Regions from separate parts of the Paraburkholderia dioscoreae genome, predicted to be linked through region 3. Evidence: predicted binding sites of a transcription regulator. Region 3 holds the regulator's gene; each other region holds the start of a gene.
The links. The regulator LexA, encoded in region 3, represses DNA repair genes until DNA is damaged. The targets are predictions, from matches to a motif close to ACTGTATNNNNATACAGT.
Positions count from the first base shown of each region.

Region 1: a site for LexA is predicted at 1,127-1,144, ahead of recA (recombinase RecA). Genes of this name have one in related genera too.
Region 2: a site for LexA is predicted at 859-876, ahead of PDMSB3_RS29120 (VRR-NUC domain-containing protein). Genes of this name have one in related genera too.

Region 1 covers NZ_LR699553.1:3,788,161-3,790,424, reverse strand. The annotation lists gene PDMSB3_RS17075 (sensor histidine kinase) at 1-199, opposite strand, end outside; gene PDMSB3_RS17070 (response regulator transcription factor) at 209-991, opposite strand; gene recA (recombinase RecA) at 1,238-2,264, shown strand, end outside.
Region 2 covers NZ_LR699554.1:2,002,753-2,005,016, reverse strand. The annotation lists gene PDMSB3_RS29130 (lactate utilization protein B) at 1-203, shown strand, start outside; gene PDMSB3_RS29125 (LutC/YkgG family protein) at 190-777, shown strand; gene PDMSB3_RS29120 (VRR-NUC domain-containing protein) at 892-2,264, shown strand, end outside.
Region 3 covers NZ_LR699553.1:1,922,225-1,924,488, reverse strand. The annotation lists gene PDMSB3_RS08590 (sulfate ABC transporter substrate-binding protein) at 1-446, opposite strand, end outside; gene lexA (transcriptional repressor LexA) at 762-1,412, shown strand; gene PDMSB3_RS08580 (hypothetical protein) at 1,533-1,877, shown strand; gene PDMSB3_RS08575 (DUF2939 domain-containing protein) at 1,974-2,264, shown strand, end outside.

The DNA of each region.
Region 1 (2,264 bases), 1.9 Mb from region 3:
TGACGGCAAGGCTCATCGGCCAAAGCAGCAGCAGCGGCGCCAGCATCCAGTCGAGAATCTCACCGAACAGCGAACGCGGGCGAGCCTCGGCGGCGGCTTCGGTTTCGTCGGGCGGGGCGAACGGGTTGGCGTAGCGCTCGTCGCGCGCCTCGTCGAGGTCCGCCGCGTGCGCCGTAGCGCGGTCTGCGCGTGCGGACATGGGCGTCCTCTATTTGTAGTGGTGGCTCGCCGGCATCGCGCCGGACGGCGGCGATGGGGGCGGTTCGGGTTCGACGGGCGGGGGCGTGGGCAGGGCGTTGGCGCTCGGGTTCGCGCTAGCCGGCGCCGCCGCTTTCTCGAGGCAGTAGCCGAGCCCGCGCACGGTGATGATGCGCACGCCGCTCGGTTCGATTTTTTTGCGCAGGCGGTGCACGTAGACCTCGATCGCGTTGTTGCTGACTTCCTCGCCCCATTCGCACAGATGGTCGACGAGCTGTTCTTTCGAAACCAGCCGGCCGATCCGTTGCAGCAGCACTTCGAGCAAGCCCAACTCGCGCGCGGACAGATCGATCACCTGTTCGTTGACATAGGCGATCCGCCCGACCTGGTCGAACGACAGCGAGCCGTGCCGCACGACCGTCGGGCCGCCGCCCGCGCCGCGCCGTGTCAGGGCGCGCACGCGTGCTTCGAGTTCGTTCAGCGCGAAGGGCTTGGCCATGTAATCGTCGGCGCCGAGGTCGAGACCCTTGACGCGTTCGTCGACGCTGTCCGCGGCGGTCAGAATCAGCACCGGCATATTGGAATTGCGGGCGCGCAGGCGGCGCAGCACCTCGAGCCCCGACATGCGCGGCAGGCCCAGATCGAGAATCAGCAGGTCGAAAGTCTGCATCGACAGCGCGGTGTCGGCCTCGACGCCGGTCTTCACGTGATCGACAGCATAGGCCGATTGGCGGAGTGATCGAACCAGACCGTCCGCGAGTATGCTGTCGTCTTCGGCAATAAGAATTCGCATGGTGCGCCAGCCTGGCATTGCCGGCACCGTGGGGTGTCCCCCGGCGCACAGCGGTCTCCGAAAATTATTGTGGGTGGTTTGGGCCGCGCGACGGTAAAAATGCGTGTTCGCATGAGAATCGCGCTTGCCAAAACTACTGTTTTTTTATACAGTGTCTGGGTTTCCTGTGCTGTCCTTTGCGAGTAGGTTGAAACTCGGGGTCGCACATCCGCCTCAGACGCCGTTCATCATAGCAAAGGACGATTCATGGAAGAAAGCAAGAAAGGCTCGGCTGGACTGACTGCTGAAAAGAGCAAGGCACTCGCTGCCGCACTCGCGCAGATCGAAAAGCAGTTCGGCAAAGGGTCGGTCATGCGGCTCGGCGCGGGTGAGGTAATCGAAGACATTCAGGTGGTCTCAACCGGATCGCTCGGTCTCGACATCGCGCTGGGCGTCGGCGGTTTGCCGCGTGGCCGTGTGGTCGAAATCTATGGCCCGGAATCATCCGGTAAAACCACGCTGACGCTGCAAGTCATCGCCGAAATGCAGAAGATCGGCGGCACGGCGGCGTTTATCGACGCGGAACACGCGCTGGACATTCAGTACGCGAGCAAGCTCGGCGTGAACGTGAACGATCTGCTGGTTTCGCAGCCGGACACGGGCGAGCAGGCGCTCGAAATCGCCGACGCGCTGGTGCGTTCGGGCTCGATCGACATGATCGTGATCGACTCGGTCGCGGCACTCGTGCCGAAGGCTGAAATCGAAGGCGAAATGGGCGACTCGCTGCCGGGTCTGCAAGCGCGTCTCATGTCGCAGGCGCTGCGCAAGCTCACCGGCACGATCAAGCGCACGAACTGTCTCGTGATCTTCATCAACCAGATCCGCATGAAGATCGGTGTGATGTTCGGCAATCCGGAAACCACCACGGGCGGTAACGCGCTGAAGTTCTACGCGTCGGTGCGTCTGGACATTCGCCGCATTGGTTCGATCAAGAAGAACGACGAAGTGATCGGCAACGAAACGCGTGTGAAGGTCGTCAAGAACAAGGTGTCGCCACCGTTCCGGGAAGCGATTTTCGACATTCTGTACGGCGAAGGCATCTCGCGTCAGGGCGAAATCATCGACTTGGGCGTACAAGCCAAGATCGTCGACAAGGCCGGCGCGTGGTACAGCTACAGCGGCGAACGTATTGGTCAGGGCAAGGACAACGCGCGCGAATTCCTGCGTGAAAATCCGGATATCGCTCGCGAGATCGAAAACCGTATCCGCGAATCGCTGGGTGTGAATGCTATGG
Region 2 (2,264 bases), on a different replicon from region 3:
TGGCAGGGCGGTTGCTCGCGAGCCCGACCTTGTATCGCGCGACGGTGTCCTCGATGGGCAGCGCGCTGCGGCGGCTGCCGAATTTCGTGCTGTATAACCCGCTCAATATCTGGGGCAAACAGCGCGAGTTGCCGGAGGCGCCAAAACTGACCTTCCACGCCTGGTACAAAAAGAATCGTGGAGCCGATCATGACAACGCGTGAAGCTTTTCTGGCGAAAGTGCGGCAGGCGCAGCCGCCGGCGCGACCACGGCCCGACGTGCCGCTGTTCGATGCGGCGGGTGGCGATCTGCACGCGCGTTTTACGGCGGCGCTGCAGGCAATGGGTGGCACGTGCGTCGAAGTTACGGCTGCGAGCGACGTGGGCGGGCTGATTCGCGAGCGGTTCGGGGCTGAGGCATCCATCGCTTCGGCAACCGCGGAAGTGCCGGGCACGCGCGTGCTCACCGCCGACACGGAACCCGCGTCGCTGCAGGACATCGAGGTCGGTGTGGTGCGGGCGCGCTTCGGCGTGGCTGAGACCGGCTCGGTGTGGTTCAGCGAACGTGAGTATGTGGTCAACGCGCTGGGGTACATCGTGCAGCATCTGGTCGTGCTGCTCGATCCGTCGCAATTGCTCGACGGCTTGCAGGACGTATACCGGCGCGATGATTTCCGTGAAGCCCGTTATGCGGCGCTCGTCACCGGGCCTTCGGCGACGGCGGATATCGAGGGTGTGCTGATTCGCGGCGCGCAAGGCGTGCGTTCGTTGACGGTGGTGTGGCTGGCAGCGGAGTAAAAAAATTCCGGGTCGCCTGATTCGGGCGGCCCCCACGTCTTGCCGCGCTGTGCCTGCATCGCCACGGACTTTGCTATCATCACTGTATAAACATACAGGTTTCGTGAACGTGCCGTGGCAACACCCGCTTCTCCCTACGCTCTCTACTATCTGCTGAACTTCGAGCGCGCCCTCGCGTGGCTCGCGCAGCGTTACGACGACCTGTTCGACGCGCACGAACAGGCGTTTCTGCGCGATTTCGCCGCGTTGCCGCAGGCGTCACGCGCGCTGCTGGTTCGCATGCTGATGCGTAAAGGCACGCTATTTCGCGCAAGCCGCCTGTCTTACGAAGAGATCGGCTGCCCACTGCAGGCGGCCGCGCCGATCGCCGCGCTCGGCTGGGTCGATACCCAACCGGCCCTGACGCTCGACGATCTGTTCGCGCTCACCACGCGTGCCGAGTTGATGGAAATTTTCGCGGACGCCGTCGCGTTGATTCCCGGCACGAAGAGCTTGCGCAAACCGGAACTGCTGGAAACGCTGCGTCCGTTTTATGTCGGCGAGCCTGGCGAGCCCGCAGAAGAAGGCGTCGCGGCGCGCCCGCTCCGCGCATGGTACGGTCAATCAACGGATTGCGTGCTGCACGTTGCCATCGCACCGCTGTGCGAACGTCTGCGTTTGATGTTCTTCGGCAATTTGCAGCAGGCGTGGTCGGAGTTCGTGCTTGCCGACCTCGGTGTGTTCCAGTACGAGAAGGTGGCGTTCGCGCCTTCGTCGCGCGCGTTTCAGGCGCGTGCGGACGTGGACGTTTATCTCGCCTTGCACGCGTGCCGTGAAGCGCTCGAATGGCTACCCGGCGGCGACGCGGAAGCAGAGGCGATCAACGAACTGGTGGCAGCCGTCGGTGAAATAGAAACCTCGAACGCCTGGCTCGAAACGCGGCGCGCGAAACTGTTGTTTCGTATCGGCCACCTGTGCGAGCGTCGGGAGAACTGGCCGGCCGCGCTCGCCGTGTATGAGCGCTGCGCGTGGCCCGGTGCGCGCCATCGGCGCATGCGTGTGCTCGAACGCAGCGAACGTTTCGACGATGCGTTCGCGCTCGCCTCGCAAGCCGCCGCGGCGCCGGAGAGCGAAGAAGAAGCGCAACGCATCGCCCGCATGCTCGCACGGTTGCTGCGCAAGCGCGGCATGCCGGCCGCACGGGCGAGCGCGGCGCGTCCCGTCGAGCGCAGCACGCTGGTGGTGCCGCGGCCCAAGGAGCCGCTGCCGGTCGAATACGTCGTTCGCGATCATTTGACGTGCGGCGCCGCGCCGGTTCATTACGTCGAGAACGCGCTGATCAATTCGCTGTTCGGGCTGCTGTGCTGGGAGCCGGTCTTTGCGGCGTTGCCGGGCGCGTTTTTTCATCCGTTCCAGCGCGGTCCGGCCGATCTGCACGCGCCGGATTTTCATGCTCGCCGCGCGGAGCCGTTTGCCGCGTGTCTTGCGCAACTCGACAGCGGAGCTTA
Region 3 (2,264 bases):
TCATCCCAATCCTTGATGTGCTTCGGGTTGCCCTTACGCACCAGAAACACGATCGTCGACGTGTAGGGCGATGCGTTATCCGGCAAACGCTTCTGCCAGCCCTTGTCCAGCAGCCCCTTGTTGGCCAGTGCGTCGATGTCGTAAGCGAGCGCGAGCGTCACGACGTCGGCCTGCAGACCATCGAGCACCGAACGCGCCTGCGCCCCGGAGCCGCCGTGCGACTGCTTGAAAGTGATCGTGTCGCCGGTCTTCGCCTTCCATTCCTTGCCGAACGCCTGGTTGATGTCCTGATACAGCTCACGCGTCGGGTCGTAGGACACGTTCAGCAGCGTCGTGTCGGCAGCGTGTGCCTGTGCCATCGCGCCGAGCGCGCCCGCCGCACCCAGTGCCAGCGCCACGATGAGTTTCTTCGTCCTGCCCGCCAGCCCCGTACCTTGGTGATTCATGTCAACTTTCTCCGCGTCGTAATTCGCTGAAACAGCGTGTGGTGTTGCTCTGCGTCGCGGTCACGTGCACATGAGCGCCAACTCGGAGGCCAGTCTATCGAAGCGCTTTCATCATTAAAAATAATGTTTATTCATTCTTTAATACGCAAAAGTGGTAATGGCAGCTGGATAAGGCGTTGCGGCACGAAAACGGGTGTTGGAGCGTCTTTTGACGGCGCTGCAACGCCACCCTTCGGCACGAACTTAAAGTAAAGCTTGAATTGCGCCCGATACTGTATAAAAATACAGTCACCTGTTCATCCATACAGTGGCGCCATGACCAAACTCACCGCACGACAGCAGCAGGTTTTCGATCTGATCCGCAGGGCTATTGAACGCACCGGCTTTCCGCCCACCCGCGCGGAGATCGCCGCCGAACTGGGCTTCAGCTCGGCCAACTCGGCAGAAGAACATCTGCGCGCGCTCGCCCGCAAGGGTGTGATCGAGCTCGCGGCGGGCGCGTCGCGCGGCATCCGCCTGCTGGCCGGCCCGGAAGATTCGCCGCACCAGTTCACGCTGCCGCACGCCAGCATCATGCAACTGTCGCTGCCGCTGATCGGGCGGGTTGCCGCGGGCAGCCCGATCCTCGCGCAGGAACATATCTCGCAGCACTACGCGTGCGACCCGGCGCTGTTCTCGAGCAAGCCCGATTACCTGCTGAAGGTGCGCGGGCTGTCCATGCGCGACGCGGGCATCTTCGACGGCGACCTGCTCGCGGTGCAAAAGAAGAGCGAAGCCAAAGACGGCCAGATCGTCATTGCCCGGCTTGGCGACGACGTCACGGTCAAGCGCCTGAAGCGCCGGCCGAACGGGCTCGAACTGATCGCCGAGAACCCCGATTACGAAAACATCTTCGTTGAAACCGGCAGTGCGGAGTTCGCGCTGGAGGGTATCGCCGTCGGGCTGATTCGCCCCGGCGAGTTCTAAGCACACTGGTTCCAGGCGCCTGGAATTCAAGCGCTCTGGTTCCAAGCCCCGTCTTGCCCGTTCGGCAGAATAGAAAGCCACGCCAACGCCGCATCAATGTTGCATCGTCTGGAGAGTCTCATGGAACGCCTTGCCCGCCTGCTGCCTTTTCGCCAGTTCGGTCGTCTGCGCCATCTTCGCAAGCTGGTGCCCTGCTCATTGATCGAGGCGCCCACGGCCAGCACGCCGTCGTTATTCGACTCGCCTGCTAGCGCGTCGAGCCTGCCCTCGTCGTTGCCGGCGTTTGCCCGCGTGTCGTTGAATTCGGGTTTGAATACGGCCGAGCCGGCGCGGCGCGCACCGGTGCGTGTCTATCACGGCCCATCGCGGCTCATCATGGTCGGCACGGTAGACGCCGTATGCCGCATGATCGACCGCTGCATTGCCGACGAAGCAAACTTACGTGGTGCGGTATTCGAGTCTTGATCGGCCTTCAATCGGGTGGCGATATTGCTTCGCATGGGATCGTTTTTGCGTGGCGGCGGTCCACGTTAGATCACACCTGACGGAGAGCCCCATTCGATGGCCGTTCTGAAACGCACCAAAGGCGGCGCTACCCGGCCGCTGATCGTCACGCTGCTCGTGATTGTGGTGATCGCCGCGCTCGGGTTCGCGTACGCGACGCCGTATATTGCGCTGAACAATCTCAAACGCGCGGCCGATGCGCGCGACGCGCAAACGGTCAATCAGTACGTCGATTTTCCCGCGCTGCGTGAGAGCCTGAAGCAGCAGGTCGCCGGCTTGCTGACACGGCGTCTCGACGCACACAGCAACGGTAATCCATTGGCCGCCATTGGCGCGATGATCGGCGTT